DNA from 3 places in the Enterobacter chinensis genome. Region 1 is predicted to be linked to each of the others. Evidence: predicted binding sites of a transcription regulator. Region 1 holds the regulator's gene; each other region holds the start of a gene.
What was found. Region 1 encodes LexA, which represses DNA repair genes until DNA is damaged. Its sites were predicted from a motif close to TNCTGTATGTACATACAGNA; they were not measured.
Positions count from the first base shown of each region.

Region 2: a site for LexA is predicted at 7,927-7,946, ahead of PYW49_RS00805 (metal-dependent hydrolase). Genes of this name have one in related genera too.
Region 3: a site for LexA is predicted at 3,353-3,372, ahead of metR (HTH-type transcriptional regulator MetR). Genes of this name have one in related genera too.

Region 1 covers NZ_JARDVI010000009.1:58,773-69,100, reverse strand. Annotated here, with positions in the region: gene PYW49_RS21970 (CsbD family protein) at 1-77, opposite strand, end outside; gene dinF (MATE family efflux transporter DinF) at 198-1,535, opposite strand; gene lexA (transcriptional repressor LexA) at 1,599-2,207, opposite strand; gene PYW49_RS21955 (diacylglycerol kinase) at 2,316-2,684, opposite strand; gene plsB (glycerol-3-phosphate 1-O-acyltransferase PlsB) at 2,839-5,259, shown strand; gene gntU (gluconate transporter) at 5,378-6,718, opposite strand; gene gntK (gluconokinase) at 6,722-7,249, opposite strand; gene gntR (gluconate operon transcriptional repressor GntR) at 7,376-8,371, opposite strand; gene PYW49_RS21930 (pirin family protein) at 8,473-9,168, opposite strand; gene PYW49_RS21925 (oxidoreductase) at 9,292-10,328, opposite strand, start outside.
Region 2 covers NZ_JARDVI010000001.1:148,329-158,656, forward strand. Annotated here, with positions in the region: gene chbR (transcriptional regulator ChbR) at 1-745, shown strand, start outside; gene PYW49_RS00780 (6-phospho-beta-glucosidase) at 856-2,211, shown strand; gene chbG (chitin disaccharide deacetylase) at 2,223-2,972, shown strand; gene katE (catalase HPII) at 3,062-5,311, opposite strand; gene cedA (cell division activator CedA) at 5,398-5,754, shown strand; gene tcyP (cystine/sulfocysteine:cation symporter) at 5,803-7,194, opposite strand; gene PYW49_RS00805 (metal-dependent hydrolase) at 7,322-7,912, opposite strand; gene hxpB (hexitol phosphatase HxpB) at 8,013-8,684, opposite strand; gene PYW49_RS00815 (YniB family protein) at 8,833-9,369, shown strand; gene PYW49_RS00820 (fructosamine kinase family protein) at 9,406-10,266, opposite strand.
Region 3 covers NZ_JARDVI010000011.1:15,332-25,659, reverse strand. Annotated here, with positions in the region: gene pldB (lysophospholipase L2) at 1-672, shown strand, start outside; gene yigL (sugar/pyridoxal phosphate phosphatase YigL) at 698-1,498, shown strand; gene PYW49_RS22845 (carboxylate/amino acid/amine transporter) at 1,581-2,480, shown strand; gene metR (HTH-type transcriptional regulator MetR) at 2,368-3,321, opposite strand; gene metE (5-methyltetrahydropteroyltriglutamate--homocysteine S-methyltransferase) at 3,437-5,698, shown strand; gene PYW49_RS22830 (dienelactone hydrolase family protein) at 5,759-6,565, opposite strand; gene udp (uridine phosphorylase) at 6,821-7,582, shown strand; gene rmuC (DNA recombination protein RmuC) at 7,722-9,179, shown strand; gene ubiE (bifunctional demethylmenaquinone methyltransferase/2-methoxy-6-polyprenyl-1,4-benzoquinol methylase UbiE) at 9,251-10,006, shown strand; gene ubiJ (ubiquinone biosynthesis protein UbiJ) at 10,020-10,328, shown strand, end outside.

The sequences.
Region 1 (10,328 bases):
TCAGTCAGCTTACCCCACTGTTCTTTCGCTTTACCTTTGAACTGCTTCCAGTTGCCGCCGATTTCGTCTTTATTCATCATCGTGTCCTCTTAGTTAAGCGTCGGGTCGTAACGTCCGTTACGTTCTTTTCTGCTGGACGTAATGATTATTGTAGTTAAGGATTCGGCAGTTGGTTTCATATTCGGAATCTTTAACCGTCACGATATATCGTGACGCGAGGGGAACCAGGTATTGTTCCGCCAGTGGCGCCGCCAGATAAAAGCCAGCGATATCCCCCGCAGCGAGAGGAAGACGGCAAGGGCCAGCCATAAACCGTGGTTACCAAGCCACGGGAGCGTCAGCAGCGTCAGGCCAAACCCTGCCGCAGCGACAGCCATGCTGTTACGCATTTCGGCTCCGCGCGTCGCACCAATAAACATGCCGTCCAGGAGATAACACCAGACGCCGACCACCGGTAAAATCACCTGCCAGATAAGGTAATGGCTCGCCAGCTCGCGCAGTGAAGAAAGAGAGGTGAGTAACGCAACGATCTGCTGGCCAAAACAGGCGTAAACCAGACCAAACGCCAGCGCGACCAGTCCCGACTGACGGCAGGCTGCCCGCCACACATCCTGGAGCTGCCCGCTTTCGCGCGCACCGTATGCCTGTCCAGAATGCGCTTCAACCGCATAGGCAAAGCCGTCCAGTGCGTAGGCAGTAAAGGTCAGGAGCGTCATCAATACCGCGTTGACCGCGACAATTTCTGGCCCCAGCCGGGCCCCGAAAACCGTCAGCGCGCCGAAACAGAGTTGAAGAAGCAGCGAGCGCAGCATGATGTCACGGTTGAGCGCCAGCAGCTTACGGATATTCCCACGCCATGCGGTTTTAAGCAGCGCAAGGGAGATCCCGCGCATCGCCAGAACACGCCAGACCATCCACAGACCAATAATAAAGGTCCCGTATTCTGCAATCGCAGTCGCCAGTGCCGCACCCCGCACGTTCATGTGCAGACCCATCACCAGCCAGATATCCAGCACAATGTTGAGAAGGTTACCCACCACCAGCAGAATCACTGGCGCACGGGCATACTGTACGCCCAGAAGCCACCCCAGCAGGACCAGGTTTGCCAGCGAGGCGGGCGCGCTGAGCCAGCGGATTTCAAGGAAACGTCGCGCCTGCTCCAGTACCGCCTCGCTGCCGCCCACGATATGGAGCGCAAGGTCAATCAGGGGAGCGCGCAGTAAAACGATTAACGCACCCGCACCAAGCGCAAGTATCAGCGGCTGCACCAGCGCGCGAGCCAGACGCAACGGATCTTTTGCACCATAAGCCTGTGCGGTAAGTCCGGTGGTACTCATGCGCAAAAAGAGCAGCAACATAAACAGGAAGCTGGTTGCCGTCGCGCCAATGGCCACGCCGCCAAGATAAACAGGGGAATCAAGATGACCAATAACAGCAGTATCGACCAGACCCAGCAAGGGTACGGTGATGTTGGAGAAAATCATCGGCAGAGCAAGACGCCACAATGCCTTATCTGATGCCGTCAGCAGTGACATGAAAAATACCGGGAGCAGGAAATGAATCAGGCTACAGCGGAGCCGTAGCCTGTCAGGAAGAGATTAGAGCCATTCACCGTTGCGAATGACCCCAACCGCCAGTCCTTCGATAGAGAAATTATGCTCACGGAGATCCACCACAATCGGGGAGAACTCATTGTTTTCAGGCAACAACTGGACGGTGTTACCCTGTTTTTTAAGACGCTTGACGGTGACTTCGTCATCGATGCGTGCGACCACAACCTGGCCATTGCGCACATCCTGCGTTTTGTGAACCGCCAGCAGATCGCCGTCAAGAATGCCGATGTCTTTCATCGACATACCGCTTACGCGCAGCAGGAAATCAGCGCTCGGTTTGAACATGGCTGGATCGACCTGGTAGTGGCCTTCAATATGCTGCTGTGCCAGTAAAGGCTCACCTGCAGCAACACGCCCCACCAGCGGAATGCCCGTCTCTTCTTCCACCAGCAGGCGGATACCGCGGGACGCGCCCGAAACAATCTCAATCACGCCCTTACGCGCCAGCGCTTTCAGGTGTTCTTCGGCAGCATTCGGAGAACGGAAGCCCAGACGCTGAGCGATTTCCGCACGCGTGGGTGGCATACCCGTCTGGCCGATATGATCCCGGATGAGATCAAACACCTCTTGCTGCCTGGTCGTTAACGCTTTCATTCCGCCCCCTGGGTGTATATACAGTTATGCTGTGAGTATATACAGTCAAAGGCGATTTTGGAACCAAAAACTGCACAAAAAACCAGGGACTTAATTATTCCTCGAGGCTCATCGGAAATGTGACCAAAGCAGCGTGACCCAGGTGATAACGGCGGTGATAATCGCCAGCAACACGGCAGCAGAGCCCATGTCTTTTGCCCGGCCAGAGAGCTCGTGGAAATCAGAACCTATACGGTCAACAACAGCCTCAATAGCGCTATTAAGAATTTCCACTATCATCACCAGAAGCACGGAGCCGATCAGAAGAACGCGTGTTATCGCATCAATATCAAGGAAACAAGCGATAATCACCGCGATGATAGCGGCGACGCCTTCCTGGCGAAAGGCGGCTTCATTGATCCACGCGGCACGGAAACCTTTCCAGGAATAGCCGGCGGCTTTGATGATTCGGGTTAACCCAGTGGTATTATTGGCCATTAAAAGAACCTTTTATTGGAAATAGCGTCAGTAACTACAGGAGCAGCGCGTTTCGCTGCCGCCTTAAGTATGACGGGTAACAACAGAAATTTTGCGCGCTTTCTGTTATCCTTGCGCCGCAATTGCATTATTAACCAGAGGCTTTACATCGTTTATGTCCGGCTGGCCACGAATTTACTACAAATTACTTAATTTACCATTAAGCATCCTGGTAAAAAGCAAGTCTATCCCAGCAGAACCCGCGCTGGAATTGGGGCTCGATACGTCACGTCCTATTATGTACGTTTTGCCTTATAACTCGAAGGCAGACTTACTGACGCTTCGCGCCCAGTGTCTGGCGCATGATTTACCTGACCCGCTTGAACCGCTGGAAGTTGACGGCACTCTGCTGCCGCGCTACGTGTTCATTCATGGTGGACCTCGCGTGTTTACCTATTACACGCCAAAAGAAGAGTCCATCAAGCTGTTCCATGACTATCTGGACCTGCACCGCAGCAATCCTGACCTGGATGTGCAGATGGTGCCGGTATCGGTGATGTTTGGTCGCCGCCCGGGTCGTGAAAAAGGTGAAGAGAATCCACCTCTGCGCATGCTTAACGGCATCCAGAAGTTCTTCGCGGTCTCCTGGCTGGGACGCGACAGCTTTGTGCGCTTCTCTCCTTCCGTTTCGCTGCGTCGAATGGCGGACGAGCATGGCACCGACAAGATCATCGCGCAAAAACTGGCGCGCGTGGCGCGTATGCACTTCGCTCGTCAGCGTCTGGCTGCCGTTGGGCCGCGTCTCCCGGCGCGTCAGGATCTGTTCAACAAGCTGTTGGCTTCCAAAGCGATTGCCCGCGCCGTTGAAGACGAAGCGCGCAGCAAGAAAATTTCACATGAGAAAGCGCAGCAGAACGCCATTGCGCTGATGGAAGAGATCGCAGCGAACTTCTCTTACGAGATGATTCGCCTTTCCGATCGTATTCTCGGCTTTACCTGGAACCGCCTCTACCAGGGCATCAACGTTCATAACGCCGAGCGTGTACGCCAGCTGGCGCATGACGGTCATGAAATTGTCTATGTTCCCTGCCACCGCAGCCACATGGACTACCTGCTTCTTTCTTATGTGCTCTATCACCAGGGGCTGGTACCGCCGCACATCGCTGCCGGCATCAACCTGAATTTCTGGCCAGCAGGTCCGATTTTCCGCCGCCTGGGCGCCTTTTTTATCCGTCGTACCTTCAAGGGCAACAAGCTCTACTCCACCGTTTTCCGTGAGTATCTGGGCGAGCTGTTCAGCCGCGGCTATTCCGTTGAGTACTTCGTCGAGGGCGGTCGTTCACGTACCGGACGTCTGCTCGATCCGAAGACCGGCACGCTGTCGATGACCATTCAGGCCATGCTGCGCGGCGGGACTCGTCCTATCACGCTGGTGCCAATCTACATTGGCTATGAGCATGTGATGGAAGTGGGTACTTACGCGAAAGAGCTGCGTGGGGCGACCAAAGAGAAAGAGAGCCTGCCGCAGATGCTGCGTGGCTTGAGTAAGTTACGCAACCTGGGCCAGGGCTACGTGAACTTTGGCGAGCCGATGCCGCTGATGACGTATCTGAACCATCACGTACCGGAGTGGCGCGAGTCCATCGATCCTATCGAAGCGATTCGTCCGGCCTGGCTGACGCCAACGGTTAACGGCATTGCGTCCGAGCTGATGGTGCGCATTAACAACGCCGGTGCGGCTAACGCCATGAACCTGTGCTGTACGGCGCTTCTGGCTTCGCGTCAGCGCTCGCTGACCCGTGAACAGCTCACAGAGCAGCTGGATTGCTATCTGGATATGATGCGCAACGTGCCGTATTCGGTTGATTCAACCGTGCCTTCTGCGACCGCCAGTGAGCTTATCGATCACGCGTTGCAGATGAACAAGTTTGAAGTCGAAAAGGACACGATCGGCGACATCATCATTCTGCCGCGTGAGCAGGCAGTGCTGATGACGTACTACCGCAACAACATCACCCATATGCTGATGCTGCCGTCGCTTATGGCGGCCATCATCACCCAGCATCGCCGCATCTCGCGTCAGGAGCTATTGCGTCACGTTGATACGCTCTACCCGATGCTGAAAGCGGAGCTGTTCCTGCGCTGGAGCAAAGATGAGCTGGCAGGCGAGCTGGATAAACTGACGGAGGAACTGCGTCGTCAGGGGCTAATCACCGTCACGAATGATGAGCTGCACATCAATCCGTCACGCTCCCGTACCCTGCAGCTGCTGGCAGCCGGTGCGCGCGAAACGCTGCAGCGCTACGCCATTACGTTCTGGCTGCTGAGTGCAAACCCGTCGATCAACCGCGGTACGCTGGAAAAAGAGAGCCGGACGCTGGCACAGCGCCTGTCTGTTCTGCACGGCATTAACGCCCCTGAATTCTTCGACAAAGCGGTCTTCAGTTCTCTGGTTCTGACGCTGCGTGACGAAGGCTTCATCAGTGATACGGGCGATGCCGAGCCGGAAGAGACGCTGAAGGTATACCAGATGCTGGCAGAGCTGATCACCTCGGATGTGCGTTTGACGATTGAGAGCGCCACTCAGGACGAGTGACAATAAAATGCCGGGAGGTGGTTTCACCTTTCCCGGCCTGTTGTTCTGCATAATATAAAGGCCCGGTGAGCGCTAACGCTACCGGGCCTTATTTTTAAGCCTTATTAACTCACCGCATTTAGCTCAGCAGCGTAAAGGCAATCATCCCGACAATCGCACCCGTCGTGCCGAGGATGGTTTCCATCAGCGTCCAGGTTTTCAGGGTTTGTGCTTCGGTGGCGCCGGTGAATTTACCGAACAGCCAGAAGCCTGCGTCGTTGACGTGGGAGACCACAATCGAACCGCCCGCGATACAGATAGACAGCGCGGCCATCTGCGCACCAGAGTAGTTCAGCTGTTCAATCACCGGCATCACCAGACCCACGGCGGTTAAACACGCCACAGTTGCGGAACCCTGGATGATACGCACCGCCGCAGCCAGCACAAAGCAGGTTACCGCAATCGGCAGACCCATACCGGTCAGCGCTTCACCCAGAGCCGGGCCCACGCCAGAATCCACCAGTACCTGCTTGAACACGCCGCCTGCACCGATCACCAGCAGGATAATCCCCGCAGGCTGCAGCGCTGCACCGCAGATCTCCATCACCCGGTCTTTCGGCATCCCCTGACGCATCGCCAGGCCGTAAATCGCCACCAGACAGGCCACCAGGATCGCCGTGAACGGGTGGCCGATGAACTCAAACCACTCGTAGGCAGAAGACCCTACCGGCACAAAGCGTGCGGCGATGGTTTTCAGACCCACGAGAACCAGCGGCAGCAGGATCAGCGACAGGCTGAAGCCGAAGGATGGCATTTTGCCTTCGCCCAGGTGCGGCTCGGTGACGTCATCCGGAATGTGCAGCTCAACGTAACGGCTGATGAAGTTGCCCCACAGCGGGCCGGCAATAATCATCCCCGGGATCGCCGCGCACAGGCCAATCAGGATCATCCAGCCAAAGTCAGCGTGCATCTGGGAGGCGAGCAGCATCGGCGCAGGCCCAGGCAGCAGAAACGCTGCGGCTGCCGCCACGCCCGCAAACAGTGGAATAACCAGCTTCACGAGGTTAGTGCCAGTATGGCGCGCCATGGAGAACGCGACGCTTATCAGCAGCACAACGGCCACTTCGAAGAACAGCGGCAGCGCGCAGATCAATCCCGCCAGACCTATCGCGTAGTGCGCGCGGCTGTGGCCAAAGGATTTCAGCATTTTGACGGCAATCTGGTCGACTGCGCCCGTCTCGTGCAAAATCTTGCCAAACATCGCGCCAAGTGCGACCACAATCGCCAGGAAGCCCAGCGTGCCTCCCATCCCTTTTTCCATCGTCGCAGCGATCTTGTCGAGCGGCATCCCAGAAAAGAGACCTGCACCTATAGAAACCACCATCAAAGCAACAAAGGCGTGCATACGTGCCTTCATCACTAAAAACAGCAGCAGCAATACGGAACCCACTGCTGTCAAAACTAGCGTTAATGTACTCAAAACTTACTGCCTTTTATTAATGACCTCGATGGTGCTGGCTACAACACCTTCCAGTGACTGATCGATATCAACCACTAAGACGTCTTTCTCATCTTCACCCGGCTCCTGCAGCGCTTCGAACTGCGTCACCAGCATCTGAGTTTTGAAGAAGTGACCTTTACGCGCCTTCAGGCGGCTTTCAATCACCTCGAAGTCCCCTTTCAGGTAGATGAAAGAGAGGTTCGGATTGCCGTCACGCAGCAGGTCGCGATAGGTTTTTTTCAGCGCAGAGCAGACAATAAGGGAGACTTTGTTGGTGCGCTGCATGGCGAACGCGGCGTCATTCAGCGCCTGCAACCACGGTTTGCGGTCGTCGTCGTTCAGCGGCTCGCCGGAGGCCATTTTCATGATGTTGCTGCGCGGATGGAGGAAGTCACCATCCAGAAACGCAGCCTGGAGTTGATGCGCCACTTCGCTGGCCACGGCTGATTTCCCGCTACCGGAAACGCCCATCAGGACGTAGACGTGGTGATCATGATTAGTCGTGCTCAAAGGGTGTCCCTCAGTCAATTGTTACGGGTAACAGTTATCGGTAACATTGTCCTGCCGGGGCAAAAGAGAAGCAATATCCAAACGTGCGCGAAGTGAATAAGTGTGAGCTACTTCAAATTTGTCAGTTCAAATAGATCCACCCGGTGACAAGGTGAAACCTAAATCTAACATTTTCGGGGTAACCGTCTCGCCACGAATGCGCGCCAGCAGGCGTTCTGCGCCAATACGGCCCATACGTTCACGCGGGGTCAGGACGCTTGCCAGACGTGGCTCCATCACCTGCCCAATGTCGTGGCCGTGGAAACCGGCGATCGCCATATCATCAGGGATCTTCAGCCCCAGACGCTGACACTCAAACGCCGCGCCGACCGCAAGGTCATCGTTGGTACAGAAAATACCGTCCAGTTGCGGATACTCGCGTCGTGCCTGACGCATCAGCTCAATACCCGACGTATAGGAAGAGGACTGCTCCACCATCACGCTGTACGGGGTTAAGTTCGCGTCGAGCATTGCCTGCTCGTATCCCTTCTGTTTGATGATAGTACGTTCATCAAGACGCGCACCCAGATAGGCAATATGACGATGCCCGCGGGCAATGATTGCCGCCGTCATCTGACGCGCCGCTTCGAAGTTATCAAAGCCCACGGCGATGTCGAGGCACGGCGACTGGCTGTCCATCAGCTCCACCACCGGAATGCCGGCGACTTCAATCATTTTGAGCGTGCGGGCAGTGTGGGTACGTTCGGTTAAAATCAGGCCGTCAATGTTCCAGGAAAGCATGGACTCCAGACGTTCTTCTTCCAGTTCCGGCTTATAACCGTAATGGGCGAGCATGGTCTGATAACCAAAAGCGTCAGTGACGCTTTCAATACCGCGCAGGACTTCGGCGAAAACCTGGTTGGTTAAGGAAGGCAGGAGGACCCCCACCGCACGGCTGGTCGCATTGGAGAGAATATCGGGTGCACGGTTGGGGATATAACCCAGTTCATCAAGGGCAGCGGCAATCTTGCCACGTAACGCCACGGAAACCTGTTCCGGGTTACGTAAAAAACGGCTGACCGTCATTTTGGTCACACCGACGCGATCGGCGACATCCTGAAGTACGGGGCGTTTCTTTTTCATCGTCCTGAGAAATCTTGAAGTGAGAGATTTTCTCAGTTTATCACGGACAAAGCCCATCCTTCCCCTGTCATAGGGAAGGATGGGCATTTATTTATGATTTATTACACCGGCGGCAGGTCAAACAGCAGAATTTCACTTTCGCTGTCGGCATGAACGGAGAGCGCCTGCTCATCCCAGATAGCCAGACCATCGGCGGTTGTCGCTTTGGTGCCGTTGATGGACACTTCACCTTTCACCACCTGGATCCACACGCGGCGGTTAGCGGCAATCTGATGCACAGACTGTTCATCTTTCGCCAGCGCCCAGCGGTACAGTTCCATATCCTGATGTACTTTCAGGGAACCTTCACGCGCATCCGGGGACAGTACCAGCTGTTTGCCCTGTTTCGCATCAAAGCGGCGCTGCTCGTAGCGTGGCGTGATACCGGTTTCTTCTGGAATGATCCAGATTTGATACAGGTGCAGTTTTTCCGTTTTGCTCGGGTTGTACTCGGAGTGACGCACCCCGGTACCCGCGCTCATAATCTGGAACTCGCCCGCAGGAACCTGCTCTTTGTTGCCCATGCTGTCCTGGTGCTCCACCGCCCCTTCCAGCACATAGGTCAGGATTTCCATGTCTTTGTGCGGGTGGGTGCCGAAGCCCTGGCCTGCATCAATCACGTCGTCGTTAATGACGCGCAGTGCGGAGAAGCCCATGAAGTTCGGGTCGTAGTAGTCGGCAAACGAGAATGAATGCCATGAGTCCAGCCAGCCATGATTCGCGTGACCACGTTCGTTTGCTTTGCGTAAGTAGATCATTGTTTTCACCCTCAGTTCGTTTCAATGGAGTAAGTGTGGACGCAAACCGTCTGGGATCATAGAGGGTGAAAATTGACTCCTCTGTTCAAAAATTATGAACAAGCGCAGAGGAGCCATTTTTGCTTATTTCGCGAGGGTTACCGTGGCAGGAGAAGCCTGTTCGAAGGCCCGTTCGAGGATTTCAAGATTGGTCAGAACGTCAGATTCCTTGACGTAATTCGGCGTGCCATTGGTAAGGGTCTCAAACAGCGCATCATAGACGCGACCATAGTCGCCAGTTTCCGGTTTCAGCGTTTCTTTGACCGTCACGCCCTCGTCGTTCACATACTCCAGCATGCCAACGGAATCATCCGCCGCAAATCCCGGCTCACCCGGCATGATGTTGGCCTTCAGGCTGGTCTCCTGCTGGTCAATACCGTACTTAATGAACGAACCTTTGGTGCCGTGAACGATAAATTTCGGATAGTCGATTTTCACCAGATGGCTGGTCTTGACGATGGCTTTGAGGTCGCCGTAGAACAGCTGCGCTTCAAAGGTATCATCCGGGTTGGCTTTATTCCGCAGGCTGCGGATGTCATAAGCGACATGATCCGGGCGACCAAACAGGGAGATGATCTGGTCCATGGTGTGCACGCCCAGCCCGTAGAAGGAACCATCCTGCGGCAGCCCGGGCTGGGTTTCAACTACCGGGCGGTAGTAGTCGAAGTGACTTTCAATTTCCACAATGTCGCCCAGCTTGCCGCTTTCAATCGCTTTTTTCGCCGTCAGGAAGCAGCTGTCAAAGCGACGGTTCTGGTACGGCGTAACGGTCAGTCCTTTGCTTTTCGCCAGCGTGAACAGCGCTTTCGCTTCCGCGATAGTCGGGATGAAGGGCTTTTCTACCAGCACGTTTTTGCCCGCTTCGAGCGCGCGTTTCGCATAGTCAAAATGGCTGTCCGCATGAGTGCAGACAATAACCAGTTTAACCTGCGGGTCGCCCAGTACCTCATCGAGATCGCTGGTGAAATGAATATGGGAATACTGCGGGTATTGCTCTTCCGGCTTCGCGCGGCGGCGGTAGATATGGGCCACATGCCAGGTATCTTTACGGTGAAGAACGTACGGAAGGTGGTAACGCGTGGTGCTTTTGCCAAATCCAATAAATGCGCAATGTAGTGTCA
Region 2 (10,328 bases), on a different contig from region 1:
GGAAAGCGCCAGTGGTCTGCACCAGCATGACTACTACGAGTTCACGATTGTTCTGACCGGTCGCTACTACCAGGAGATCAACGGCAAGCGCGTTCTGCTTGAGCGAGGGGATTTTGTCTTCCTGCCGATGGGATCCCATCACCAGAGCTTTTACGAATTTGGTGCGACCCGCATTCTGAACGTGGGCGTCAGCAGACGCTTCTTTGAGAAGCACTATCTGCCGCTGGTGCCGTTCTGTTTTGTGGCGTCCCAGGTCTATCGGGTCAAAAACGAGTTCATGACCTGGATTGAAACGGTTATTGCCTCGCTTAACTTCCGCGACAATGAATTTGATGAGTTTATTGAAACGGTCACCTTCTACGTGATGAACCGACTGCGTCATCATCGTGAAGAGCAGCAGGTGACGGATGATATCCCGCAATGGCTGCGCAGCACCGTTGAACTGATGCACGATAAGGGTCAGTTCAGCGAAAACGCGCTGGAAAATATGGTCTCTCTGTCGGGGAAATCCCAGGAATATCTGACCCGTGCGACGCAGCGTTATTATCGTAAAACGCCCGTGCAGATTATTAATGAAATCCGCATTAACTTTGCCAAAAAACAGCTGGAAATTACCAACTATTCTGTCACCGATATTGCTTATGAGTCCGGTTACAGTAGCCCCAGCCTGTTTATAAAAACCTTTAAGAAATTTACCTCATTCACACCAAACAGTTACCGGAAAAATTTGACGGTAATTAATTAGTACCTGGCGAGTTCATTCGCCACAAATATTGCCTTGATTGCTTGCCCAAATAGCGGGAAGAGTCCGCTATACCTTGCAGGCGATTAACCTGATACACGAAGGGAGATGTTATGCAAAAGAAATTAAAAGTCGTGACCATTGGTGGCGGCAGCAGCTATACCCCGGAATTACTGGAAGGTTTCCTGAAACGTTATCATGAATTACCGGTCAGCGAATTATGGCTGGTTGACGTTGAGGAAGGTCAGGAAAAACTGAATATCATTTTCGACCTGTGCAAACGAATGGTTGAAAAAGCCGGTGTACCCTTGACCGTGCATAAGACGCTCGATCGTCGCCAGGCATTAAAAGACGCTGACTTTGTGACCACCCAGCTGCGCGTGGGCCAGCTCAAAGCGCGTGAACTGGACGAACGCATTCCCCTGAGCCACGGTTATCTGGGGCAGGAAACCAACGGCGCGGGCGGCTTGTTTAAAGGTCTGCGCACCATTCCGGTCATTTTCGACATCGTCAAAGATGTGCAGGAGGTCTGCCCGAGCGCGTGGGTGATTAACTTTACCAACCCGGCCGGGATGGTGACCGAGGCGGTTTATCGCCACACCGGGTTCAAACGGTTTATCGGCGTCTGTAATATTCCGATTGGCATGAAGATGTTCATTCGTGACGTACTGGAACTGACCGACAGCGACGATCTCTCCATCGATCTGTTCGGCCTGAACCACATGGTGTTTATTAAAGACGTTATCGTGAACGGAAAATCGCGTTTTGCCGAACTGCTCGACGGTGTGGCTTCCGGCCGCCTGACTGCCGCATCGGTGAAAAATATCTTCGACCTGCCGTTCAGCGAAGGGTTGATCCGCTCCCTGAATCTGCTGCCATGCTCTTATCTGCTCTACTACTTCAAGCAGAAAGAGATGCTGGCTATCGAAATGGGCGAGTACTATAAAGGCGGAGCGCGTGCACAAATAGTACAGAAAGTTGAGAAACAGCTGTTTGATTTGTATAAAGATCCGAACCTGAACGTCAAACCGAAAGAACTTGAGCAGCGCGGCGGGGCCTACTACTCCGATGCCGCATGTGAAGTCATCAACGCCATTTACAATGACAAGCAGGCGGAGCACTACGTTAACGTGCCGCATCACGGTTACATCGACAACATCCCGGCTGACTGGGCCGTTGAGATGACCTGCATCCTGGGGCGCGATGGCGCAAAACCCCATCCGCGCATCACCCATTTTGATGATAAGGTCATGGGTCTTATTCACACCATCAAAGGCTTTGAAGTGGCTGCCAGCAACGCGGCGCTAAGCGGTGAACTCAATGACGTGCTGCTGGCGCTGAACCTTAGCCCGCTGGTGCATTCTGACCGCGATGCGGAGCAGCTGGCCAGGGAGATGATTCTGGCGCATGAAAAATGGTTGCCGAACTTTGCCGCCACGATCGAGAAGCTGAAGTTCAAACAGCACTGAGAGGATGCACAATGGAAAACCTGCTGATCGTTAATGCCGATGACTTTGGCCTCTCGAAAGGCCAAAACTACGGCATTATTGAAGCCTGTCGCCGGGGGGTTGTGACCTCTACAACGGCTTTGGTTAATGGTGAAGCGGTTGAACACGCGGCGCAGCTGAGCCGCGAAGTGCCAGCGCTGGGCGTCGGCATACATTTTGTGCTGACGCTCGGGATGCCGCTTTCGCCGATGCCTGGCCTGACCCGCGAAGGACATCTGGGCAAGTGGATTTGGGAACTGGCGGAGCAGGGCGCTCTGCCGCTTGATGAGATTACCCGCGAGCTGGAGTGTCAGTTCAACCGCTTTGTTGACGTGTTTGGTCAGGCACCGACGCACATCGACAGCCATCACCACGTGCATATGATCCCGGCGATTTTCCCGATTGTCGCGGCGTTTGCTCAGCGCAAAGGCGTGGCGATGCGTGTGGATCGCGAGATACGCGGGTTGCCGGAGTGCGCGGTGACAACCACAGCGGGGTTCAGCAGCGCGTTTTATGGCGATGAAATCGACGAAGCGCTGTTCCTGAAGGTGCTGGATGATTCCGCCGCCCGTGGTGAAACGTCGGTGGAAGTGATGGCGCATCCTGCCTTTGTGGATAATACCGTGCGTAAGAGCGCCTACTGCTGGCCGCGTCTGGCGGAGCTGGATGTGCTGACGTCGGCCTCGCTGAAATACGCGATTGCCGAGCGTGGGTATCGGTTGGGGACTTTCGGGGATCTTTAAGACAAAGCCCGGTGGCGGCTTCGCCTTACCGGGCCTACAAAACCAGTCGAAATGTAGGCCGGGTAAGCGCAAGCGCCACCCGGCTTTTTTCACGCTGGGATCTGGTCAATCTTACTGCTGCGCGACCAGACGCGGTGTGCGGCGAGCAAATCAAACAGCTTCGTCATAAACGCATTATCAACGTTATCTCCTTCGACAATGCCGTCCTCACCTTGTTCGGCCACCTTCAGCTGCGCTTTAAACTGTCGCGCATCGCCGGACAGCGCGATCGGCTTAAGGTGCTTATAGGCTTCCAGCAGGTAATAAACGGCGTCACCGTTGTTCAGCAGGCTGGCAATATCCCCGCACGGCACAATCACCGCATCAACGGTCAGCGACGGCGCACCGGCAAAGGTCGCTGCCACCGGCAGCACGGAGCCGTCATCGGCGGTCACTTCACCCATGCGCGAATAGAGCAGTTTGGCGTGCACGCCCTGGGTTTTCAGCGCCTGCATGATCCCCAGCACGTCGCTGGCGCGGGTTTTGTCGTTCAGCAGGATGGCGACTACGCGGCCCTTAATCGAGCCACCCGGCACCGCATACAGGCTCAGCGACGGATCTTTCTTCACGCCGTTAACCTCTTTTGGCGGAGCCAGGTTGCGCTGTTCATCGGTCAGCGTAATACCCAGGTTATCCGCCACGCTCTGGGCAAGCTGAATATCAATATGCGCTAGCTGATCGACCACGCGCTCGCGGATGTATGTGCGTACCACTTTGCTAAGCTCAAAGCTGAAGCCGCCGATAATGTGCTGCTGCTCAATCGGCGTCTGGCTGTTCCAGAACAGGCGCGGGTGGGCGTAATACTCGCCGAATGACGGGCTGCGTTCGCGAATTTTGTTGCCATCGATACGCTCCTGATACGACTCGAATCCACCGCGTTTTGGTCCGGGAGGGGTTTCACGCGGCCAGTTATCGTTGATGGAGTTCGGTTCATAGTTGGCCGGGTTGGTATCAATATCCTGACGGTGCATCCCGTCACGCTGGAAATTGTGGTACGGGCAGGTTGGCCGGTTAATCGGAATTTCGTGGAAGTTCGGCCCGCCAAGACGACTGATCTGCGTATCGGTATACGAGAACAAACGTCCCTGTAAGAGTGGGTCGTTGGTGAAATCCAGCCCCGGCACGATATGCCCCGGGTGGAACGCGGCCTGCTCGTTTTCGGCAAAGAAATTATCCGGGTTGCGGTTGAGCACCATTTTACCCACCAGTTGAACCGGCACCAGCTCTTCCGGGATCAGCTTCGTCGGGTCCAGAAGATCGAAATCGAACTTAAATTCGTCCTCTTCCGGAATGAGCTGCAGGCCCAGTTCATACTCCGGGAAGTCACCTGCTTCAATGGATTCCCACAGCTCGCGGCGATGGAAGTCCGGATCGCGCCCGGTCAGCTTCTGCGCCTCATCCCATACCAGGGAGGCTTTACCCGCAACGGGCTTCCAGTGGAAACGGACAAACGTGGCTTTTCCCTCGGCGTTGATCAGACGGAAGGTATGAATACCAAATCCCTCCATCGTACGATAACTGCGCGGAATGCCCCGGTCTGACATCGCCCACATCACGTTGTGCAAGGTTTCAGGCTGCAGGGAGACATAGTCCCAGAAGGTGTCGTGCGCACTTTGTCCCTGCGGTATGGCCCAGTGGGGCTCCGGTTTTACCGCATGGACAAAGTCAGGAAATTTATGCGCATCCTGAATGAAAAACACCGGGGTGTTGTTGCCTACCAGATCGAAAATACCTTCTTCGGTATAAAACTTGGTGGCAAAGCCGCGGATATCGCGCACCGTGTCTGCTGAACCCGCGCCACCCTGCACGGTGGAGAAACGCACGAACACCGGGGTGATTTTATCCGGGTCGGAGAGGAAATCCGCTTTAGTGATCGCTTTCAGGCTCTTGTATGGCTGGAAGTAGCCGTGCGCAGCGGAACCGCGCGCATGGACGATGCGTTCCGGTATCCGTTCGTGATCAAAATGGGTGATTTTTTCCCGCAGGATAAAGTCTTCCAGCAGGGTTGGCCCACGCGTCCCCGCCCGCAGGGAGTTCTGATCATCTGCGATGCGTACGCCCTGATTGGTGGTGAGCGCAAAACCTTCGCCGCCTTTACGGTGCGGCTCAAGGGATTTCAGCTTCTCGTTCCCGGTGTCCGGGGATTTCATACTTCCCGGTGCGGTAGGCTGTTCGCCAGGGGCGGAAGGGCCAGGGGAGGGGCGGTGAGAGCCGTCTGAAGGGGCGAGAGAGTCCATGCCCGGTTGAGATTCTTCAGTGCCATGAATGGGTGATTGATGTGTTTTATCTTTGTTCGACATTGCACGATTCTCCTTGATTCATTGCTAAAAACCCTATTAAGGATAGAACAATGTCGCGAGATGGCTCGCGAACTAAGAGTTTTCACATGCCGTCCTTAACGAAAGGAGCCATCTCACCCACTCGGTGCGCGACGGAAGGCTGCAGGATCGGCTATCATAGGATTTTCCTGCTTCAAGAATTTGCTTTAGTGAACCAGTCGCTTATGAAACCTCTTCGTCAACAAAACCGCCAGGTTATTAGCTATGTGCCCCGCGTTGAGCCCGCGCCGCCTGACCATGCCCTGAAAGTGGAGGGGTATCGCGATGTCTGGCAACTGCGGGGTAAATTCGTGGCCTTTGTGCTGATCGGCGAACATTTCCGCCGCTCTCCCACTTTTACAGTGCCGGAAGCGGCGCAGCGGTGGGCGATGCAGATCCGCCAGGATGAAGAGGTTGAAGAATAACAGCCATAAAAAAACCGCCATCAGGCGGTTTTTTTATTTCTACAGTGATTAACGGTGCGCCAGCTCGGCGTCGTCTTCACTTTCCAGAATCGCTTTGTCAGTCTGCTTCAGCCACTGGCTGGTCAGCGTTCCGGCGGTCATTGAGCCGCTGACGTTCAGCGCAGTACGGCCCATGTCGATCAGCGGTTCAACGGAGATGAGCAGGGCGACCAGCGTGACCGGCAGACCCAGCGCAGGCAGAACAATCAGCGCGGCGAAGGTTGCGCCACCGCCAACACCCGCAACGCCTGCGGAGCTTACGGTAACAATCCCGACCAGCGTGGCAATCCATACTGGATCCAGCGGGTTGATACCCACCGTCGGGGCGACCATCACGGCCAGCATTGCCGGGTACAGACCCGCACAGCCGTTCTGACCAATGGTCGCGCCAAAGGAGGCAGAGAAGCTGGCGATGGATTCAGGCACGCCCAGACGACGGGTTTGCGCTTCAACGTTCAGCGGAATAGACGCGGCGCTGGAACGGCTGGTGAAGGCAAAGGTCAGTACCGGCCAGACTTTACGGAAATATTTCAGCGGGCTGACGCCGTTCACGCCCAGCAGGATACCGTGCACCACGAACATAATGCCCAGGCCCAGATAAGAGGCGACGACGAAACTACCCAGCTTAATGATGTCCTGCAGGTTAGAGCCGGCAACCACTTTGGTCATCAGCGCCAGGACGCCGTAAGGGGTTAACTGCATCACCAGACGAACCAGCTTCATCACCCAGCTTTGCAGGGTATCAATTGCGGTCAGCACACGTTCGCCTTTTGGCGCGTCGTCTTTCAGCAGCTTCAGCGCCGCCACGCCGAGGAACGCGGCGAAAATGACTACGCTGATGATGGAGGTTGGGCTCGCGCCGGTCAGGTCAGCAAACGGGTTCTTCGGAATGAAGGAGAGCACCATCTGCGGCACGGTCAGATCAGCCACTTTACCCACATAGTTGGTTTGAATCGCGGTCAGACGCGCCGTTTCAGCGCTCCCCTGAACCAGACCTTCGGCAGTCAGGCCAAACAGGTTGGTCACCAGCACACCCACCAGCGCGGCAATCAGCGTGGTAAACAGCAGCGTACCAATGGTCAGGAAGCTGATTTTACCCAGCTGAGTTGCGTTATGCAGGCGCGCAACGGCGCTCAGAATAGAGGCGAACACCAGCGGCATAACGATCATCTGCAGCAGCTGGACATAGCCGTTACCGACAATGTTGAACCACTGAATAGAATCTTTCAGAACTGGATTATCGGAGCCATAAATCGCCTGTAATGCCAGACCAAATACGACACCCATGGCCAGACCAACCAGCACTTTTTTCGCCAGGCTCCACTGTTTGTGGCGCGCCTGCGCGAGAAGCAATAGCAATACAACGAACACAACGACGTTCGCGATGAGTGGAAAATTCATCCCCGTTCTCCTGATTTATTATCGGGTCGGTTTTTACCGATCCTGTTGGCGGAAGGTTAGCAGAAGTGTGATGTAGCGCTTATATCCAAATGGAATGGGTTATGACAAACGGGATGATTTTGTCGGTTTACTGTTCAATCTGGTGATGAATGAAGCGATTAAACTGAAATTGCAGCGAATTAATCATCTGGGAAGACCAGCGGACTGCACTGTTTTCGGGCAATGTTTGTGGCATCCAGACGGCGTAAGCAAACAGCGCCATGCACAGCGCGCGCTCAAGCTGGTTACCTTTCTGAGGAGCAAGGATGGGAAAACGGAAACGCCAGCGGCAGGGCCACAGCAGCGGCACGCCCGCAGGCGTGAGCATATCGGCGAGAATATGGCTTAAATAACCCAGCACCATTCCCTGAATGGCATCGGCGGGCACTATCCAGCTATCGGGCACTTTTAAATAGAAGAGCGTCAGCAGGCCAAACACGGCCAGCAGACTGTGCGTAAACCCCCGGTGGCCGAACGCGCGGGCAATGGGTTTCGACACCCACTTCAGGCGCTGACCGAGGAAGGATTTGGGGTGGTCAATATCGGGCAACAGACAGGTCAAAACGGCGGAAGGGACAATATGCCACCAGTCCCCCTGCGCCAGCACAGGAGTGAGTTCAGCGTTTTTGGCAAATACTGCGCACGCAATAGAAAAAAGCAGGTGGCCTTCCGCCGTCATGATAAAACCCACAAAACTGTCAATTCATACAGTATAGGGTTTTTATACAGTAGGCGGAAGAGGTGACGGTGTAACTGTTTGTCACAAACCGGAGGGGACGTTAACCGCCCTGCAGGTGCTGCGCCGTGAGCTCTGCCAGTGAAGTGAGCTTCACATCGGCAAGGGCAAACCGGGGATCGTGGCGGCCTTCTTCCGCAGGCACCACAATGGAGCGCATCCGCGCGGCTTTCGACGCCACCATACCGTTAACGGAATCTTCCAGAGCAACACAGTTGAGCGGATCAAGGCCCAGCTTAGCGGCGCAGTCCAGATAGACCTGCGGGTGGGGTTTGCTGTAAGGCAGTTTTTCAGCGGACGCCAGGGCGTCGAAACTGTCGCGCAGTTCAAACATGGTGAGCACTTTTTCCAGCATATGCAGTGGTGAAGCCGAGGCCAGGCCGACCTTCAGCCCCTGAGCTTTGCACAGCGCAACAGCATCACGTACGCCGGGCAGCAGCGGCTTGTTCTCTTCTACCAGCGAAATGGCACGGCTGATAATGCGTGCGGTCACTTCATCGCGACCGGGTCCAACCCATGGCTGTTGGGCAAACCACAGTTCAACCACCATATCGATGCGCAGACCCAGCGTATCAGGAAGTTCATTACGGCGGTTGATATCAACGCCAAGGCTGGCCATGACGTCCAGTTCGGCGCGATCCCACAACGGTTCGGAATCGATCAGTAATCCATCCATGTCAAAAATTGCGGCAAGAATTTGGCGCGGTGTCGACATCACAACGTCTCCTTATCCAGGGTGTTCGACAGACGATAAGTGCTAAGCACACTCTGCAATTTAGCATATTGCTTTTAAAGAGCGGGCGAAATTGATGACCAGCAGGTAGACTTAGGCACAAATAACGCGTCTTTATGAAGAGGAACTGATGACGTATCAACAAGCTGGACGCATCGCGGTCTTAAAACGTATTGCTGGCTGGGTGATTTTTATTCCTGCCGTCATTTCTACGCTGATTTCAGTGCTCAAATTTATGTACGATCACAGCGAAAAACAGCCGGGTATCAATGCGGTAATGCTTGATTTCGCTCATGTCATGATTGAGATGATGCGTTTTAATACGCCATTTTTGAATGTCTTCTGGTTCAACTCACCCACCCCGGATTTTCAGCATCAGTTGAATATCGGCTTCTGGGTGATTTACGCCCTCATCTTTGTCGCCCTGGCCCTGCAGGCCTCTGGCGCGCGAATGAGCCGCCAGACGCGCTTTTTACGCGAAGGCGTTGAGGACCAGTTAATTCTGGAACAGGCCAAAGGCCCGGAAGGAATGAGTCGGGAGCAGATTGAATCCCGTATTGTTGTTCCGCGTCATACCATTTTCCTGCAGATTTTCCCGCTCTATATCCTTCCCGTGCTCATCATTGTGGCGGGATATTTCTTTTTCTCACTGCTCGGTTTTCTGTAATCGATAAGGGTGGCGGTAAGGCCACCCGTTCTCTTCTCAGGCGGCAAGCATGCGTTCCAGCGCCCGCTGCGCGTTAACAAGGTGTTCACCGCCAAAAAGAATGGCACGGTTCATCAGCGTATAAAGCTGGTATACCGGTTGGCGATCGAGGAAACCGGGCGGTAGGGGGGAAACAGACTGGTACCCGTCGTATATTTGCGGTGGCTGCTCAGGGTGTAGCGGCAGCATGGCAAGATCGCACTCTCTGTCACCCCAGTAGCAGGCCGGGTCGAAGATGTAGGGGCCGTTGGGACCCAGCGCGCAATTATCGGACCACAAATCGCCGTGAAGCAAAGAGGCCTGAGGCTGGTGGGATGCCAGACGCTGTTGAACATGCTCGACGATGGCATCAATATTGCCAAACTCAAGCCCTTTCTCAGCGGCCAGCTCAAGCTGCCAGCCAATGCGCTGCTCGGCAAAAAACGTCGACCAGCGGCGCTGCCAGGCGTTGGGCTGTGGCGTGGTGGAGAGGTCGTTGTCAAAATCGAGACCAAACTGCGGCTGGTCGCTCCATTGATGCAGGCGCGCTAACTGTTGACCGAGAATGAAAGCATTGTGGGCATCCAGCGGGCGGGCAGGGAGATATTCCATGACCAGAAAACTGTAGTCGCGGTCGCTACCCACGGCCAGGACCTGCGGGACGGTCACCGTTTTACTGCGCGACAGTAGCTCCAGCTGGTCGGCTTCGGCGGTAAATATTGGGAGCAGCTCTCGCTCGTCGCATTTAACGAAAAGATCGCGCCCAGCGTAGCGTAAATGCCACGCGGCATGGATCTCACCGCCTGGCAGTTCGTTACGCAGTTCGATTTCACCTTCACCCAGTTGCTCACTTAAAAGATGACTGATAGCCTGCCACATGTTTTCTCTCCCATGTTGTCTGCCAGATCATAAAGTTAGCGCATAATTGCGGTAAAAAAATA
Region 3 (10,328 bases), on a different contig from region 1:
GATAACTTCAGCGACTACGTCGACGATCTCGCCGCGTTCTGGCAGCAGGAAGTCGAGCCTGGTCCATGGCGGAAGCGCTATATTCTGGCGCACTCTATGGGCGGTGCGATTTCAACGCTGTTTTTACAGCGTCACGAACATAAATGCGACGCCATTGCGCTCACCGCGCCGATGTATGGCATCGTCATGCGCTTTCCGGACTGGATGGTGCGTCATATTCTCGACTGGGCTGAGGGCCATCAGCGCATTCGTGAAGGCTACGCCATTGGTACCGGGCGCTGGCGGGCGTTGCCGTTTGCGATGAACGTGCTGACCCACAGCCGACAGCGTTATCGTCGTAACCTGCGTTTTTATGCCGACGAACCGCGCCTGCGCGTGGGCGGCCCGACATATCACTGGGTGCGGGAAGGGATCCTTGCCGGTGAGCAGGTTCTGGCGGGCGTCGCGAATGACGATACGCCAACGCTCCTGATTCAGGCTGAAGAAGAGCGTGTGGTGGATAACCGCATGCATGACCGCTTTTGCGAACTCCGCGCTGCCGCCGGCCACCCTTGTGAAGGGGGAAAACCGTTGGTCATCAACGGCGCGTACCATGAGATCCTTTTTGAAAAGGACGCTATGCGCTCAGTCGCGCTTAACGCCATCGTCGAGTTTTTCGACCGGCATAACTGATTTTCTATTGAGGTTAAATTTCCCTATGTACCAGGTTGTTGCATCTGATTTAGATGGCACGCTGCTTTCTCCCGACCACACCCTGTCGCCTTACGCGAAAGAGACCTTAAAGCTTCTGACCGCCCGGGGCGTGAACTTTGTGTTTGCCACCGGCCGCCACCACGTAGACGTAGGGCAGATCCGCGATAATCTTGAGATCAAATCGTACATGATCACCTCTAACGGTGCGCGCGTGCATGATACCGACGGCAACCTGATCTTTACCCACAACCTGGATCGCGATATTGCCGCCGATCTGTTCGGGGTAGTACATAACAACCCGAATATCGTCACCAACGTTTACCGCGACGACGACTGGTTTATGAACCGCCACCGCCCGGAAGAGATGCGCTTCTTCAAAGAGGCCGTATTCCAGTACTCGCTGTACGAGCCGGGTCTGCTGGAGCCGGAAGGGATCAGCAAGGTATTCTTCACCTGTGTAGACCATGAGGAATTGCTGCCGCTGGAGCAGGCAATTAACGCGCGCTGGGGCGATCGCGTTAATGTGAGCTTCTCAACGCTGACCTGTCTGGAAGTGATGGCCGGGGGCGTATCCAAAGGCCACGCGCTGGAAGCGGTTGCGAAACGTCTGGGCTTCGAGCTGAAAGACTGCATCGCCTTTGGTGACGGTATGAACGATGCCGAAATGCTTTCTATGGCGGGCAAGGGCTGCATTATGGAGAACGCGCACCAGCGCCTGAAAGACCTGCACCCGGAGCTGGAAGTGATCGGCACCAACGCTGACAACGCGGTACCGAAGTATCTGCGCAAGCTATTCCTTGAATAATCTTCATTTGATTATTTATCGCTCAGTTGTCAACTAAAGAGTTCGCTACAATGCCTGTCCTTCTTTCTGAGAGACAAGCATTGTGGCGCTACTCATTATCACCACTATCCTGTGGGCCTTCTCCTTTAGCCTGATTGGCGAATACCTTGCCGGTTCGGTCGACAGCTACTTCTCGGTGCTGATGCGCGTGGGGCTGGCGGCGCTGGTGTTCCTGCCGTTTCTGCGTACGCGCGGGCAATCGCTGAAAACGATTGTGTTGTATATGCTGGTGGGGGCGATGCAGCTCGGCATCATGTATCTGTTTAGCTTCCGGGCTTACGTCTACCTTTCCGTCTCTGAATTCCTGCTGTTCACCGTGCTAACGCCGCTCTATATCACGCTGATCTACGATTTGCTCAGCAAGCGCCGCCTGCGCTGGGGATACCTGCTGAGCGCGGCACTGGCGGTGATCGGCGCGGCGATTATTCGCTATGACAAAGTCAGCGATCACTTCTGGACCGGGCTGATGTTCGTCCAGCTCGCCAACATCAGTTTTGCCATCGGCATGGTGGGCTACAAACGCCTGATGGAAACCCGTCCGATGCCGCAGCATAACGCGTTTGCCTGGTTCTATATGGGCGCCGCGATTATCGCGGTGGCGGCGTGGTTTATGCTTGGTAACCCGCAAAAGCTGCCGACCACCTCCGTGCAGTGGGGCGTTCTGATCTGGCTGGGCGTTGTGGCATCAGGGCTGGGGTATTTCATGTGGAACTACGGCGCTACTCAGGTAGACGCCGGTACGCTGGGGATCATGAACAACGTGCATGTCCCGGCAGGGTTGCTGGTCAACCTCGCCATCTGGCAGCAACAGCCGCACTGGCCGAGCTTCATTATTGGGGGAACGGTGATCCTGGCTTCGCTGTGGGTCCATCGACGCTGGGTCGCTCCGCGCTCCGCACAAACGGAAGATGGTCGCACGCGTGGTTCCGCGCTGAGCGAATAAACGCCTCTGTAATCGGCTGACGCTGCTCGCCATCGCGCACGGCGGCGTACAGCCTGCTCCACAGTCCTTCACCCAGGGTTTTTGTGACCACCAGACCCTGGCGTTCAAAACTCTCCACTACCCAGTGCGGCAGCGCTGCGATACCCATTCTGGCCGCCACCATCTGAATCAACAGCAGGGTGTTATCCACGCTTTTCAGCTGCGGGCTAATGCCTGCCGGCTGCAGGAAGTGACGCCAGATATCCAGACGACTGCGCTGAACCGGGTAAATCAGCAGCGTTTCCGTCGCCAGGTCTTCCGGCGTGATGCGCGTTTTGGCTGCCAGCGGATGATCCGGCGCCAGCACCAGGCGCACTTCATAATCAAACATCGGCGAATAGTGCAGGCCGCTGCGCGGCAGAATATCGGACGTCATCACCAGATCCAGCTCGCCCTGCTGCAGTGAGGGCTGCGGGTCGAACGTCACGCCGGATTTAAAGTCCATCTCTACCTGCGGCCACTTCTGGCGGAAGTTCTCAAGCGCGGGGGTTAGCCACTGAATACAGCTGTGGCATTCAATCGCGATACGCAGTTTGGTCTGCTGCGGTTCGTTACACGCCTGCAGCGCGCTGGCGATCTGTGGCAATACCTGATTCGCCAGCTGCAGCAGGATCTCGCCCTGAGGCGTAAAGCGCAGCGGCTGGCTCTTACGCACAAAAAGACGAAATCCAAGGCGTTGTTCCAGATCGCTGAACTGGTGAGAAAGGGCGGACTGGGTCTGGTGCAGCGTGGCCGCCGCCGCCGCGAGCGAGCCGCAGTTCCGCAACGCTTGTAGCGTTTTCAGGTGTTTAATTTCGATCATGAAAGTCCTTCACTTCGCCATGAACATTTTGCGCTTGAGGAATATACAGTACCTGCCAATTATAGATGTGTAAACATCTGGACGTCTAAATAACGAATTTCACAAGGGGCACACCATGACAATCCGCAATCACACTCTCGGTTTCCCTCGCGTTGGCCTGCGTCGCGAGCTGAAAAAAGCGCAAGAAAGCTACTGGGCGGGTAACGCCACCCGTGAAGAGCTGCTGGCGGTGGGACGCGAGCTGCGCGCCCGTCACTGGGATCAGCAAAAACAGGCGGGCATTGACCTGCTGCCGGTGGGCGATTTCGCCTGGTACGACCATGTTCTGACGACCAGCCTGCTGCTTGGCAACGTGCCGGCTCGTCATCAGAACAAAGATGGATCGGTAGATATCGATACCCTGTTCCGCATCGGCCGTGGCCGTGCACCAACGGGGGAGCCAGCGGCAGCGGCGGAAATGACCAAGTGGTTCAACACCAACTATCACTATATGGTGCCGGAGTTCGTCAAGGGCCAGCAGTTCAGGCTGACCTGGACGCAGCTGCTGGATGAAGTGGACGAAGCGCTGGCGCTGGGTCATCAGGTGAAGCCCGTATTGCTGGGGCCAGTCACCTACCTGTGGCTGGGTAAAGTTAAAGGCGAGCAGTTTGACCGACTCAGCCTGCTGAAGGATATTCTGCCGGTCTATAAACAGGTACTGATTGAGCTGGGGAAACGCGGCATACAGTGGGTACAAATCGACGAACCTGCGCTGGTGCTCGAACTGCCCAAGGTTTGGCTCGATGCCTTCAAACCGGCGTATGAGGCACTCACCGATCAGGTAAAACTCCTGCTGACCACCTATTTCGAAGGCGTGACGCCAAACCTGAAAACCATTACCGCGCTGCCGGTTCAGGGCCTGCACGTTGACCTCGTACACGGTAAAGATGACGTGGCGGAACTGCATAAGCGGCTGCCAGCGGACTGGCTGCTCTCTGCCGGTTTGATCAACGGCCGTAACGTCTGGCTTGCCGATCTCACTGAGAAATACGCCCAGATTAAGGACATCGTTGGCAAACGTGAGCTGTGGGTGGCCTCTTCCTGTTCTCTGCTGCACAGCCCGATCGATCTGAGCGTCGAAACCCGTCTGGATGCCGAGGTAAAAAGCTGGTTTGCCTTCGCCCTGCAAAAGTGCGAAGAGCTGGCCCTGCTGCGCGACGCGCTGAACAGCGGCGACACGGCGGCAATAGCAGAATGGAGCGCACCGATTCAGGCGCGCCGTCACTCGGCTCGCGTCCATAACCCGGCGGTGGAAAAACGCCTGGTGGCCATCACCGCCCAGGACAGCCAGCGTCAGAGCCCGTATGAAGTGCGCGCCGACGCGCAGCGCGCCCGCTTCAACCTGCCTGCGTGGCCGACCACCACAATTGGTTCCTTCCCGCAGACCACCGAGATCCGCGGCCTGCGTCTGGATTTCAAAAAAGGCAATCTGGATGCGAATCACTACCGCACCGGTATCGCCGAACACATCAAGCAGGCGATTATCGAGCAGGAACGTCTGGGTCTGGACGTGCTGGTGCACGGTGAGGCCGAGCGTAACGACATGGTGGAATACTTCGGTGAACATCTGGACGGTTTCGTGTTTACCCAGAACGGCTGGGTGCAGAGCTACGGCTCCCGCTGCGTGAAGCCACCGGTGGTTATCGGTGACGTCAGCCGCCCGGAAGCGATCACCGTGGAGTGGGCGAAATACGCGCAGTCCCTGACGGACAAGCCGGTGAAAGGCATGCTCACCGGTCCGGTAACGATTCTTTGCTGGTCCTTCCCGCGTGAAGACGTGACCCGTGAAACCATCGCGAAGCAAATTGCGCTGGCATTGCGTGACGAAGTGGCCGATCTCGAAGCCGCAGGCATTGGCATCATCCAGATTGACGAACCGGCGCTACGCGAAGGCTTGCCGCTGCGCCGCAGCGACTGGGATGCGTATTTACAGTGGGGCGTGGAAGCGTTCCGCATCAACGCCGCGGTCGCGAAGGACGACACCCAGATCCACACCCACATGTGTTACTGCGAATTTAACGACATCATGGATTCGATTGCCGCGCTGGACGCTGACGTGATCACCATCGAGACCTCGCGTTCAGACATGGAACTGCTGGAGTCGTTTGAAGAGTTCGACTACCCGAATGAGATTGGACCGGGCGTGTACGACATTCACTCCCCGAACGTGCCGAGCGTGGAGTGGATTGAAGCCCTGTTGAAAAAAGCGGCTCAGCGCATTCCGGCAGAACGCCTGTGGGTGAACCCGGACTGCGGACTGAAAACCCGCGGCTGGGCGGAAACCCGCGCAGCGCTCGCCAACATGGTGAAGGCGGCGCAGAACTTGCGTCAGGGTTGAGGCGTTAGTTCACTTCCGTTATGTAGGCCCGGCAAGGCGTAACCGCCACCGGGCTTTTTTTTACACTTTCTTCCCGCCGTACTGACTAAACCACGCCAGCATTCTCTGCCAGCCATCTTTGGCTGATTCAGCGTGATAGCTCGGACGATAATCGGCGTTAAACGCATGCCCGGCATCCGGGTACACCACAATCTCTGCCTTTGCATTTGCTGCACGGAGCGCATGGCGCATGGTCTCTACCGAATCCAGCGAAATACCGGTGTCCTGACCGCCGTACAGCCCTAATACCGGGGCATTTAACTCAGTGGCAATATCAACGGGATGTTTCGGTGAATTCAGCGTTTTTTCACCCACCAGTTTGCCGTACCAGGCGACAGCGGCTTTGAGTTGCGGGTTATGCGCGGCATACAGCCAGCTAATGCGTCCGCCCCAGCAGAAACCGGTGACCAGCAGGCGGTGTGGATCGCCCCCGTTGCGCGCCGCCCAGCTGGCGACGTGATCGAGATCGGCCAGTACCTGAGCGTCAGGAACTTTGCTGACCAGGTTACTGAGCAATGTGGGAATATCGCTGTAGTCGTTCGGATCGCCCTGACGGAAGTAGAGCTCTGGGGCAACGGCCAGATACCCTTCGAGCGCCAGCCGGCGGCAGAGATCGCGAATGTGTTCATGAACACCAAAAATCTCCTGGATCACAATCACGATGGGCAGCGGGCCGTCTGCCGATTTTGGCCGTGCGTGATAAGCAGGCATATTCTCCCCCTGCGAGGGAATGGAGGTCTCACCCGCGGTAATTGCCGCTTCTGGCGTCGACACGATGGTTGAAGCATGCGGAGCCGCAGCAGGTGCAAATCCGGTTTTTTCAGTCATGGCATTCTCCGTACCAATGAGTTAGCGCAAAGGTAAATATAGACACCAGGTTAACAACTCACAGTGCCTTAAACGGTCTATCTTTTGTGCAGCACCTGGCGATATAACTTGTTAATGTGATGTGAATCACTTTTTGATGGAAAATTAATGCAATCATTTTCATTCATGGTGAGGAGCGTCACGAAATTAAGCTTGCCGCTTCTGTAAAGTACCGTTTTACTTCTTCTGACTAACCGACCCACAGAGGAGTCACCTATGTCTAAGTCTGATGTTTTTCATCTCGGCCTCACCAAAAACGATTTACAAGGGGCTACGCTCGCAATCGTCCCGGGCGATCCTGAGCGTGTGGAAAAGATCGCCGCGCTGATGGATAAGCCGGTCAAGCTGGCAGCTCATCGTGAATTCACCACCTGGCGTGCAGAGCTGGATGGTAAAGCCGTGATCGTGTGTTCTACCGGTATCGGTGGCCCGTCTACTTCTATTGCTGTTGAAGAGCTGGCGCAGCTGGGCATTCGTACTTTCCTGCGTATCGGTACCACCGGCGCTATTCAGCCGCATATCAACGTTGGTGATGTGCTGGTCACGACCGCGTCCGTGCGTCTGGACGGGGCGAGCCTGCACTTTGCACCAATGGAATTCCCGGCGGTGGCTGATTTCGAATGTACGACTGCGTTGGTTGAAGCGGCGAAATCCGTTGGCGCAACCACCCACGTGGGCGTAACCGCCTCTTCCGACACCTTCTACCCGGGCCAGGAGCGTTACGACACCTTCTCAGGCCGCGTGGTAAGCCGCTTTAAAGGCTCAATGGAAGAGTGGCAGTCCATGGGCGTGATGAACTACGAAATGGAATCCGCAACGCTGCTGACCATGTGCGCAAGCCAGGGTCTGCGTGCCGGTATGGTGGCGGGCGTTATCGTCAACCGTACTCAGCAGGAGATCCCGAACGCCGAAACCATGAAGCAGACCGAAAGTCATGCGGTGAAAATCGTGGTGGAAGCCGCGCGTCGCCTGATCTAATCCTCTCTTCTGAAAACAAAGGCCGACACGTTCGGCCTTTATTTTTTGCGTAGCGCCTTGCAGGAAAACCCTTTCAAACTGGACGTTTATACAGCACAATTCTATTTTGTGCGGGTAATACGTTGATGCAGGGGGCATTGTGGATATCTCAGTCCTGATTTATGCGGTGATTGCGCTGGCGGGCGTGGGGATGGGCTGGCTCATTTCCAGCTACCAGCATGCACAGCAGAAGGCCGACCAGCTGGCCGAGCGAGAAGAGATAGTCGCCGATTTAAGCGCGGCAAAACAGCAGCTTGCTCTGAGTGAACACTGGCGAGATGAGTGTGAACTGCTCAATAACGAGCTGCGCAATCTGCGTGATATCAACACCTCACTGGAGGCCGATCTCCGCGAAGTGACCACCCGCCTCGAATCCACCCAGCTTCATGCGGAAGACAAAATCCGCCAGATGATCAACAGCGAGCAGCGCCTCAGCGAACAGTTTGAGAACCTCGCCAACCGTATTTTCGAGCACAGCAACCGCCGCGTTGACGAACAGAACCGCCAGAGCCTGAACAGCCTGCTGACGCCCCTGCGTGAACAGCTTGACGGTTTTCGTCGCCAGGTGCAGGACAGCTTTGGTCAGGAAGCCCGCGAGCGGCACACGCTGGCGCATGAGATTCGCAATCTCCAGCAGCTGAATGCCCAGATGGCGCAGGAAGCGGTCAACCTGACCCGCGCGCTTAAAGGGGATAACAAAACGCAGGGCAACTGGGGAGAAGTCGTGCTGACCCGCGTACTGGAAGCCTCTGGCTTGCGGGAAGGGTATGAATACGAAACGCAGGTGAGTATCGAAAACGATGCCCGCTCGCGTATGCAACCGGATGTGATTGTGCGGCTGCCGCAGGGCAAAGATGTGGTGATTGACGCCAAAATGACGCTCGTTGCCTACGAACGTTACTTTAATGCGGAAGATGACTACACGCGTGAGTCTGCCCTCCAGGAGCACATAGCCTCCGTGCGTAACCACATTCGCCTGCTCGGCAGAAAAGACTATCAGCAGCTGCCGGGGCTCCGCTCGCTCGACTATGTATTGATGTTTATTCCTGTTGAGCCGGCGTTCCTGCTGGCGCTGGACAGACAGCCTGAACTGATCACCGAAGCGCTGAAAAATAACATTATGCTGGTGAGTCCAACCACGTTGCTGGTGGCCCTGCGGACGATTTCAAACCTGTGGCGCTATGAACACCAGAGCCGTAATGCCCAGCAGATCGCCGATCGCGCCAGCAAGCTGTACGATAAAATGCGCCTGTTCGTGGACGATATGTCTTCCGTTGGGCAAAGCCTGGATCGCGCGCAGGATAACTATCGTCAGGCAATGAAAAAACTCTCTTCTGGGCGCGGCAATCTGCTTGCACAAGCCGAAGCTTTCCGCAGCCTGGGGGTGGAGGTCAAACGCGAGATTAATCCGGAATTGGTTGAACAGGCCACAGAGCAGGATGAAGAGTTCAGGCTGCGTGAGGGCGCTGTTGGGCAAAATACTGGCAGTGAAGACAACGATTTAGCGGCGGAATTATCGCCAGAGTCGTCGCCAGCGCGTTTCTTTCGCGGTGGTTGAATCGTAGGGCAAATGCGCCCAATCTGTTACACTTGACCGACATTTTACTTTACTGATTAGCAGGCTCTGAGATGGCTGACGATTCACAAGACACAACGCACTTTGGCTTTCAGACTGTAGCCAAAGCGCAGAAAGCTGACATGGTGGCCCACGTATTTCATTCCGTGGCGGCGAAGTACGATGTGATGAATGACCTGATGTCGTTCGGCATTCATCGCTTGTGGAAGCGCTTCACCATTGACTGTAGCGGCGTGCGTCGCGGACAAACTGTACTGGACTTAGCCGGCGGTACGGGCGATTTAACCGCGAAATTCTCCCGTCTGGTGGGCGAAACTGGTCGCGTTGTTCTCGCAGATATTAATGACTCTATGCTGAAAATGGGACGCGAGAAGCTGCGTAACATTGGCGTGGTGGGGAATGTGGAATATGTGCAGGCAAACGCCGAAGCGCTGCCGTTCCCGGACAATACCTTCGACTGCATCACTATCTCCTTCGGTCTGCGTAACGTTACCGATAAAGAGAAAGCGCTGCGCTCCATGTACCGTGTGCTGAAACCGGGTGGACGCCTGCTGGTGCTCGAGTTCTCCAAACCTATTATTGAGCCGCTGAGCAAAGCTTACGACGCCTATTCCTTCCACGTGCTGCCGCGCATCGGTGAGCTGGTGGCCAACGATGCGGAAAGCTACCGCTATCTGGCGGAATCTATCCGTATGCACCCGGATCAGGACACATTAAAAGCTATGATGCAGGATGCAGAATTTGAGAACGTTGAATATTTCAACCTGACGGCGGGTGTCGTCGCGCTGCATCGCGGTTACAAATTCTGAGTGGAGGTGTCCCGTGCCCTTTAAACCCTTAGTCTCCGCAGGCATCGAGAATGTACTGAATGCTTTTCTGTATCGCGCTCCGGCGCTGAAAGCCGCACGTCAGCGGTTGAACGGAAAGGTATTACGTATTGTTTTAAAAGAGTTCTCGACGCCGCTTGTGCTGGTCTTCAGCGAACGCCAGCTTGACGTTCTGGGGGAGTGGGAAGGTGAAGCCGACTGCTCGGTCATCACGCACATGAGCGTGCTGCCAAAACTGCGCGATCGGCAACAATTAACGGCGCTTATCCGCAGCGGTGAACTGGAAGTGGAGGGCGACATTCAG